Regions from separate parts of the Streptomyces sp. NBC_01260 genome, predicted to be linked through region 2. Evidence: riboswitches for the same ligand, from Rfam matches in the RefSeq annotation. Region 2 holds a riboswitch; the other holds the start of a gene.
The links. Region 2 has a riboswitch for cyclic di-AMP ahead of OG322_RS33880 (C40 family peptidase). Riboswitches for the same ligand answer to the same signal wherever they lie in the genome.

Region 1 (4,401 bases), 5.8 Mb from region 2:
GTAGGGAGCGAAGAAGCGGTAGTACTTCGACTCCGGGGAAACCTGCTCGTAGAAGCTGACCAGCCGTTCGGCATCGTCCGTGGTGATCGGCCTGATCCGCGCGGTGCCGCCGTCGCGGAGCACCACGTCCGCCTCCCAGTGGTCGGGGTAGACGTGATGCGGACTCTGCTCCGGAGAGGGCTCCATGGGCAAAGCGTACGGCTCTGTCAGCGGTCGCGTGGGGGCCGGGGCCGGGGCAGTCTGAGGGTGGCCGATCGACGGTACGACGCGGGCCGCGGACGGGCCGCGGGTCGGCCGGAGCATCGCGCACTGCATGAGAGACTGGTCTAGACAACCATTGATTCGTGAAGGGCAGAACCATGGCTGAGCGCCGCGTCAACGTCGGTTGGGCCGAGGGCCTGCACGCCCGCCCCGCATCCATCTTCGTCCGTGCCGCCACGGCCTCCGGTATACCCGTGACCATAGCCAAGGCCGACGGCAACCCGGTGAACGCCGCGTCCATGCTCGCGGTGCTCGGGCTCGGCGCCCAGGGTGGCGAGGAGATCGTTCTCGCCTCCGATGCCGACAACGCCGAAGCCGCTCTGGACCGTCTGTCCAAGCTGGTCGCCGAGGGGCTCGACGAGCTTCCGGAGACCGTCTGATCCAGCGGTCCCGACCGCCGGAATTCCTGCGCACGAGCCGCGGCGCCCCTGACGGGGAGTCGCGGCTCTTTCATTTGCGCGGGATTCCGGCCCCTTGGGACGGGCCGCCGGAATGAATTCAGGGCAGCGAAAAGAAAGCCCTACCGAATAGCCGCTCCTTGTATACGGCGTCATTGTTAATGCCGGCCGCTCGGGGTGTTTACAGCATGTTGCGAAGATCTCACCCGGCCGGCGCGGGGCACGACGCCGGCACCCGGCCGACCGGGGCGGCGCAGCCGGTGCGCGGCGGTGGCCCGCTCGGCGTGCTGCGCGGCCAGCGCCCTCGCCCGTTCCGCGTCACCGCGCGCCACGGCGTCCACGATGGCCCCGTGCTCGGCCCAGGAATCGGCGGGGCGGGCCGGCTGGTCGACCACGTACATCCAGGCGATCTTGTGCCGGAGCTGGGTGAGCAGCGCGATCAGACCGGGGCTGCCGGAGGCCTGGGCCAGGGTCTCGTGGAACCAGCCGCCCAGTGAGCGCAGATCCTCGCCCTCGCCCCGGCGGGCCCGCTCCTGACCCAGCCTGACCAGGCCACGCAGCACCTTGAGGTGGGCCTCGGTGCGGCGCTGGGCGGCACGGGCCGCACCGAGCGGCTCCAGCAGCATCCGGACCTCCAGGAGGTCGGCGGCCTCCTGCTCGTCCGGCTCGGCGACGCAGGCCCCGGCATGCCTGCGGGTGACCACGAAGCCCTCGGACTCCAGAGTGCGCAGCGCTTCACGCACCGGGACGCGGGAAACCCCGTAACGGCGTGCGAGCACCTCCTCGGTGAGTCGGCTGCCGCGTTCGAAGACACCGGAGACGATGTCTTCACGGATTGCCGTGCATACCGAATGCGCCGGAATGCGCATGTCCGAACCTCCGCCTTAATCCCCGCGGAACGCGGCCGATCGACGCCTGCCCTGCGACTCTATTGCAATGCGGTCGCATTTCCGATGCCGGGTGGAAATTCATCAATATCTTTTGGTCATGGACGGGTTCAAAAACGGGCTCCGCGCCCCGGTCCGACGGCCGGGCACGACGAAGGCCCCGGCGCGGTGCCGGGGCCTTCACCGAGGTTCCTCGCGTCGGTCAGACGGTGACGCCGTGGGCGCGCAGATACGCGACCGGGTCCATGTCGGAGCCGTACGACGGCGTGGTCCGGGCCTCGAAGTGGAGGTGCGGTCCGGTGGAGTTGCCGGTGGAGCCGGAGAGGCCGATCCGCTGTCCCTGGCCGACACTCTGGCCGACGGAGACGCCGATCGAGGAGAGGTGGCCGTACTGGGTGTACGTGCCGTCCGTCATCCGGAGCACGATGTTGTTGCCGTACGCGCCGCCCCAGCCGGCCTCGACGACCGTACCGGCGCCGACGGCGACGACGGAGCTGCCGGACGCGGCGTGGAAGTCGATGCCGGAGTGGCTGCCGGAGGACCACAGGGAGCCGCTGGACTTGTAGCCGGTGCTCACATAGGAACCTGCGACGGGGAGCTGGAAGGTGCCCAGCCGGGCGCGCTCGGCGGAGCGGGCGGCACGCGCCTCGGACTCGCGGGCCTCCTCGGCCCTGGCGGCGGCCTTGGCCTTCGCGGCCGCCCTGGCCTTGGCCTCGGCCTTCTTCTTCGCTTCAGCCTTCTTCTCGGCCTGGGCCTTCGCCTTGGCTTCCGCCTTCGCCTGGGCGGCGACGTCGGCCTGGTGCTGCTGCGCGTCCGCCTGCGCGTTGATCCGGTCGGCCAGGTCGCCCTCGATGGCGATGACCTGGGAGAGGCCGGTCTCGCCGGGGGCGGGGGTCTCGGTGTCCGCGGCGAGGGCCGGGGAGGCCAGGGAGCCGATGACGCCGGTGGTGGCCAGGGTCGCGATGCCGACGGCCTTCGCGCCGCAGCGCGTCAGACGGCTCGGGGCACGGTGCTTCCCCGTGGCACGGGTGAACGCCATGAAGTGGCTGGTCCTTTCCTTCCTTCTCGCCTACCGGGTTAGCTGACGGGTTCGGAGCAGGAAGGTCTCCTACGGATCCCCCGGCCTCGCTGAGGCATGGGCATCCGATTCACCCCAGGGACTGCGTGGGTCCCCGGCTCCCCGGGCTCGCGCCTGACGGGGACTCGGCGATGACTGCCCGGTATGTCGCGGATGCGGCATACGAGTGACGGACAGCCGAGCCGACGCTAGACGGGGGCACTTCCCCACACCAAACGGACAGGCGGTTTTGTAGCGCATCCCACAGGGCAGACAGGCAACCTCTCCCCTATACCGGACAAAAAGGAAAGACCCTGGCGGATCACCGACCGCCAGGGTCTTTCTTTTGCCCCGTTATCGGGGAGAGTGACCGGTCAGCCGGTGACGACCGAAACCTCTCCGATACCGAGGGCCCTGACGGGCTCCTCGATCTGCGCGGCGTCCCCGACGAGGACCGTGACGAGCCGGTCCCCCGGGAAGGCGCTGACCACGGCTGCCGTCGCCTCCACCGTGCCGGTCTCGGCGAGGCGCGCGTACAGCTGCGCCTGGTAGTCGTCCGGGAGGTGCTGCTCGACCTGGTCCGCGAGGGTGGCGGCGACGGAGGCCGCCGTCTCGAACTTCAGCGGTGCGACACCCACGAGGTTCTGCACGGCCGTCTCGCGCTCGGCGTCCGTCAGGCCCTCCGCGGCCAGGGTCCGCAGCACCTTCCACAGGTCCTCCAGCGCCGGACCGGTGGACTCCGTGTCCACCGAGCCGCTGATGGCGAGCATCGAGGCGCCCGTCGCCCCCGCCGCGGAGTCGGGGGCCGAGGAACGCAGCACCTGGGCGAAGGCGCGTACGCCGTAGGTGTACCCCTTCTCCTCGCGCAGCACCCGGTCCAGCCGGGACGTCAGCGTGCCGCCCAGGCAGTAGGTGCCGAGCACCTGGGCGGGCCAGACGCTGTCGTGCCGGTCGGCGCCGATCCGGCCGATCAGCAGCTGCGTCTGCACCGCTCCGGGGCGGTCCACGATCACCACCCGGCCGGTGTCGTCGGCGGTGATCGGCGGGACCGGACGGGACTCGGCCGTGTTGCCCGACCAGTCGCCGACGGTGTCTGCGAGCAGGGCGTCCAGGTCGATGCCGGTGAGGTCACCGACGACCACGGCGGTCGCGGTGGACGGCCTCACGTGGGCGTCGTAGAAGGCGCGCACGGCCGCGGAGTCGATCCGCTCCACGGTCTTCTCGGTGCCCAGGCGCGGGCGCGACATGCGGGCCGTGGCCGGGAAGAGCTCCTTGGAGAGCTGCTTGGCGGCGCGCCGGGCGGGGTTCGCCTGCTCGTGCGGGATCTCGTCGAGCCGGTTGTTCACCAGCCGCTCGATCTCGCTGTCGGCGAAGGCCGGCGCCCGCAGGGCCTCGGCGACCAGACCGAGCGCCTTGGCCAGCCGGGAGGCGGGAACCTCCAGGGAGACCCGGACGCCGGGGTGGTCGGCGTGGGCGTCCAGGGTGGCGCCGCACCGCTCCAGCTCGGCGGCGAACTCCTCGGCACTGTGCTTGTCGGTGCCCTCGGACAGGGCGCGCGACATGATCGTGGCCACCCCGTCCAGGCCCTCGGGCTCGGCCTCCAGCGGGGCCTCGAGGAAGATCTCGACCGCGACGACCTGCTGGCCGGGGCGGTGGCAGCGCAGCACCGTGAGGCCGTTGGGCAGGGAGCCGCGCTCGGGTGCGGGGAAGGCCCAGGGCCTGGCCACTCCGGGTGCGGGCTGCGGGTGGTACTTCATCGAAACTCCAGTCGCGGCAGCGTCGCTCACTTGTCCGCTCC
Region 2 (4,401 bases):
CAAGTCGATGGTCGCCTGGCTGCTGGTGTCGGCGCGGCGCCGCGGAGGAAGGGCCGGCACCGGCCTGCGCACGACGACGGCCGACGGGGCTGGGCCGCCTGTGCGCAGCCCTCCGGCTGGCCGTCAGGCGCCGCGTGGTGGCCCGGAACGTCGCCGAGTACATCACCGTCCCGCGCAAGGCCCGGAAGGCTGACACGCCTGCACGAAGCCCGCCACAGCTGTCTCACGTTCCTGGCGATGAACGGTGTGCCGGACACGGTTCTGGCGGCGTGGGCAGCGCACACGAACGTCGGCTTCACCAAGCGGGTGTACGTACATCCGACGGCCGATGACATGCGGTCGGCGTCCGCGCAGTTGGAGGCCCTGCTGGGCTTCAAGGACGGGCCCTCTCGACCTGCTGTGTGAGAGATTGTCAGATTTCGTCTCTCAAGCCAAGAGCGAAACCGCGTCTGATCTGTTGTTTCCCTTGGATCACTAGGGCACGCTCCTCACCATAATCTTCTGTACGTCCTGTACATTTTCCACAGAAGCGCGCGCAGGCACCCCCACGGGCCCCTGCGCGCCCCGGAGGAGAGGTCTTCGCCATGCACCGCCCCGCCGCCCGCTACGTACTGCCCGAGTTCACCGAGCGCACGTCCCAGGGGACCCGCACGCTCGACCCGTACTCCAAACTGCTGGCCGAACGGGTCGTCTTCCTCGGCACCCCGGTCGACGACACTGCGGCCAACGACCTGGTCGCGCAGTTCATGTACCTGGAGCACGACGCACCCGACCGGCCCATCCAGCTCTACATCAACTCCCCCGGCGGCTCGTTCGGAGCCATGACCGCGGTCTACGACACGATGGCGTTCCTCACCTGCGAGGTGGAGACCTTCTGCCTCGGCCAGGCGGGCGCCGGCGCGGCCGTACTGCTGGCCGCGGGAGCCCCCGGCCGACGGCACGCGCTGCCCGGCGCACGGGTCGTGATGCAACAGCCGGAACTCGCCGAACCGTTGCAGGGGCAGCCGTCCGACCTGGAGATCGAGGCCCGGGAACTGGCCCGGATGCGCGAGACGCTGACGGGCATGCTGGTCCGCCACACCGGACGCTCCGCCGAGCAGATCACCGCCGACACCGAGCGCGATCTCATCCTCGACGCCGAGGGCGCCAAGGCCTATGGGCTGATCGACCACATCGTGCAGAGCCGCGGGCCCGCACTGCCACCGCCCGTCGCGCGGTGAAGCCCCGATGCAGCCACCGGAGTTCCCGCCGCTGCCCGCCCTGACCCGCGCGGAGGGCGAGTTCATCGACCGCTATCTGGAGGTAGTCGACCAGTTGGGCCGGATCAACCCGGCCCGCGCCGACGACACCTACCGGGCCCTGCGCGCCGCACAGGCACTCGCCTCGCACGCCGCGGCGCTGCGGGACGCGCTCGCACTGATGCACGAGCGGGGTGAAGCCCGGATCCACTCCGCCACGTTGACGCGGGCGCTACGGGTACTGGACGGCGAGCGCCGCGCCGGGCGGGTCACCGTGCCGCCGGCCCCGACGAGTTGATCAACTCCATTGCGCCGACACGCCCGACGGGTGGACCGAATTATCTCGCTCGTTCGGCGTAGGTGTCACCTCGCAGGAGGGACAGCTCAACTTGCGCTTTCGAGGTGGCCCATGGGTGAAATCTCCCGTTTCGCCGCTGGTACGGCACGGGCAGGGGAGGCCCGGCAACTCCCCGTAAAACCCCCTGTCCACCCGATCAGATCAGTCGTGATGAGCCTCACATGTCACCGTTTCACCTCGGAAATCCGGCGGTCGGTGAGTCAAGATCCCTGGGACGACAAGCCCCCGCCACCGCGGCGGGGCGGTCCGGGCGGACGCCGAGTCCTGCCGCCGCCCGGATGCCTGGTCGACAGGAGTGGATCGGCAGGAGTGGAGGACCCGAGCACAACGGGCCGACCGGACCTCCGGTTGTCCCTCGGGGTGAAGCCGCCTTGTGCGGCCGGGCAACTTCGCCAGCCCGAACCCGACAGGTCATCCTTCACAGGCGGCTGACGAAGGGTTGCGCATGAGTGCGCAGGTTCATGTCCCGTATCTGCTTGCCAGGGCCACAACGGCCTCGGTCATGACTCTCGCCGCCGTCGGCGGCACGCTGTTCGTCCCCGGCGCCGTGACCGACGCCCAGGCCGCGACTCATTCGTTGAAGGCGCTCGACATCGCCGCGTCGAAGAAGGGATCGCCGTACCGGTGGGGCGCCACCGGCCCCAGCCGTTTCGACTGTTCGGGGCTGACGCTCTACTCGTTCAAAAGAGTGGGCAAGAAGCTTCCTCGTACGGCGCAGCAGCAGTACAACAAGACCCGCCACATCCCGGCCTCGAAGCGGCAACGTGGCGATCTGGTCTTCTTCCACTCCGGCCGCAGCATCTTCCACGTGGGCATCTACGCGGGCAGCGGAAGAATCTGGCACTCGCCGAAGACCGGCGCCGTGGTGCGGCTGGAGAGGATCTGGACGAAGAGCGTCTTCTACGGGCGGGTCCGCTGACGCCTGTGCCCCGCCACCGGATGATCCGCACCTGGGATCAGTGCAGCAGGGTGCCGGTCACCAGCACCGCACCGAGTGCGGTGAGTGCCGCGCCGCTGCCGCCCTCGATCGCCCGGGCGGTACGCGGCCGGCGCAGCCACCGGCCCAGGCGGTCCACCAGGAGCGCCACGGCCGGGAACCAGATCAGTGCGAGCAGCACGACGATCACGGCGAGCAGCAGCGTCCTGGGCAGCGGGTCGGCCCCGGCAGGGACGAACTGCGGCAGCAGGCTGAGGAAGAGCACCGGCGCCTTGGGGTTCAGCGCGTTGGTCAGGAAGCCCTGGCGCAGTGCGCGCCGGGCCCCGACTGCGGCCTGCCCGCCGTCCGGCCGGTCCGCCGCGGTTTCGGGGGCGTGCGCCCGCCCGTCGCGGCGCCGGGCCGAGCGCAGCGCGCTGACGCCCAGGTAGAGCACGTACACCCCGCCGAGGAACTGAACCGTGCGGAACAGCACCGGCACCGCCACCAGCACGGCGGCCAGCCCGGCGACGGCGAGCGCGGTGTGGACGAGCAGCCCCCCGGCGACGCCGAGCGCGGTGGCCACCCCCGCCGACCGCGAGGCGAGAGCGTTGCGTACGACGACGGCGAAGTCCGCTCCGGGCAGCGCGACCATGGCGGCGGCGACTCCGAGGAAGGCAGTCAGTTGGGCGTCCATGGCTCCACCCTGGACCCGAACAGCCTTTAGCATGTACTTGCAATCTTATGGGTCTGCCAAAAGGAATGCTTAATGTACGACCCGACACGGCTCGCGGCGCTGGTGGCGGTCGCCGAGGCCGGTTCGATCACCCGGGCCGCCGCCCGCCTGGGCTACACGGCCCCCGCGCTCTCCCAGCAGCTCGCCAAGCTGGAGCGGGAGGCCGGTGCCGCGCTGCTGGTCCGGCACCACCGGGGCGCCCGTCTCACCGCCGCGGGCGAGCTGCTCGCCGGCCGGGCTCGGCGGGTCCTGGACGAGATGGACCAGGCCCGCCACGAGCTGGCCCGTCTCGCCGGACTCTCCGGAGGACGCCTGCGAGTCGGCACCTTCACCACGGCCGGCATCCATCTGCTGCCTCCCGTGCTGAGCGCCTTCCGCCGGGCGCACCCGGATGTGGAGCTGGTCGTCACGGAGTACGAGCCGCCGGGCGGGGTGGCGGCGGTGGCGGCGGGCGAGGTCGATCTCGCGCTGACGCACGCGTACGAACCGGCCGCCGCGACGCCGCTGCCCTCGGGCGTCAGTGCCGAGCCCCTGCTGGTCGAGGAACTGGTGCTGATCACCGCCGTCGGGCAGGTCCTGGCCGACGGCAGCGGGCGGCTTCCGGTGACGGACCTCGCGGGCCGGCCGCTGATCAGCAGCGCGCCCACGCATCCGCCGCGGCGCGGCGTGGAGAGTGCCCTGGCCGAGGCGGGCGCACTGCCCGCGGTGGTCTGCGAGTCGCCCGGTTATGCGCTGGTGTGCGCCCTGGTCAGCGCGGGCATCGGGATCGCGGTGGTTCCCGAGATGGTCGCGGCGATGTCGCCGACGCCGCTGTCCGTACGGAGGCTGGATCCCGCCGCGTTCCGCCGGACGATCTCGGTGGTGCACCGCGGTGACCGGTCGAGCGCCGCGGCGGCGACTCTGCGGGCCCTGTTGCGGAGCGGGTTCGGACGGGCCGCCGCACCGCAGTGACCCGGGCGGCGATGCGCGGGTCCGGTCAGCTCTGGACGGGGACGTTCCAGGGGAGGACGATCCAGACGGTCTTGCCGCCGTCGGCGGTGGGTGTGACGGTCAGCCGGCCACCGTACTCCTTGGCCAGGGAACGGATGATCACCATGCCGCGCCCGTTGTCCTGCTGGACGGCGGCGGGCAGCCGCTGGGGCCAGCGGGGGTGACT

Region 1: it holds a riboswitch for cyclic di-AMP, as region 2 does, so the genes downstream of both, OG322_RS07750 (M23 family metallopeptidase) here and OG322_RS33880 (C40 family peptidase) in region 2, are expected to answer to the same signal.

What each region holds. Positions count from the first base shown of each region.
Region 1 covers NZ_CP108464.1:1,773,268-1,777,668, forward strand. Annotated here, with positions in the region: gene OG322_RS07735 (bifunctional acetate--CoA ligase family protein/GNAT family N-acetyltransferase) at 1-186, opposite strand, end outside; gene OG322_RS07740 (HPr family phosphocarrier protein) at 360-641, shown strand; gene OG322_RS07745 (GntR family transcriptional regulator) at 818-1,528, opposite strand; gene OG322_RS07750 (M23 family metallopeptidase) at 1,749-2,585, opposite strand; cyclic di-AMP (ydaO/yuaA leader) riboswitch at 2,599-2,765, opposite strand; gene OG322_RS07755 (M16 family metallopeptidase) at 2,978-4,360, opposite strand; gene OG322_RS07760 (M16 family metallopeptidase) at 4,387-4,401, opposite strand, start outside.
Region 2 covers NZ_CP108464.1:7,596,279-7,600,679, reverse strand. Annotated here, with positions in the region: gene OG322_RS33895 (hypothetical protein) at 238-405, shown strand; gene OG322_RS33890 (ATP-dependent Clp protease proteolytic subunit) at 585-1,220, shown strand; gene OG322_RS33885 (hypothetical protein) at 1,228-1,536, shown strand; cyclic di-AMP (ydaO/yuaA leader) riboswitch at 1,866-2,038, shown strand; gene OG322_RS33880 (C40 family peptidase) at 2,042-2,515, shown strand; gene OG322_RS33875 (LysE family translocator) at 2,553-3,206, opposite strand; gene OG322_RS33870 (LysR family transcriptional regulator) at 3,279-4,196, shown strand; gene OG322_RS33865 (ATP-binding protein) at 4,222-4,401, opposite strand, start outside.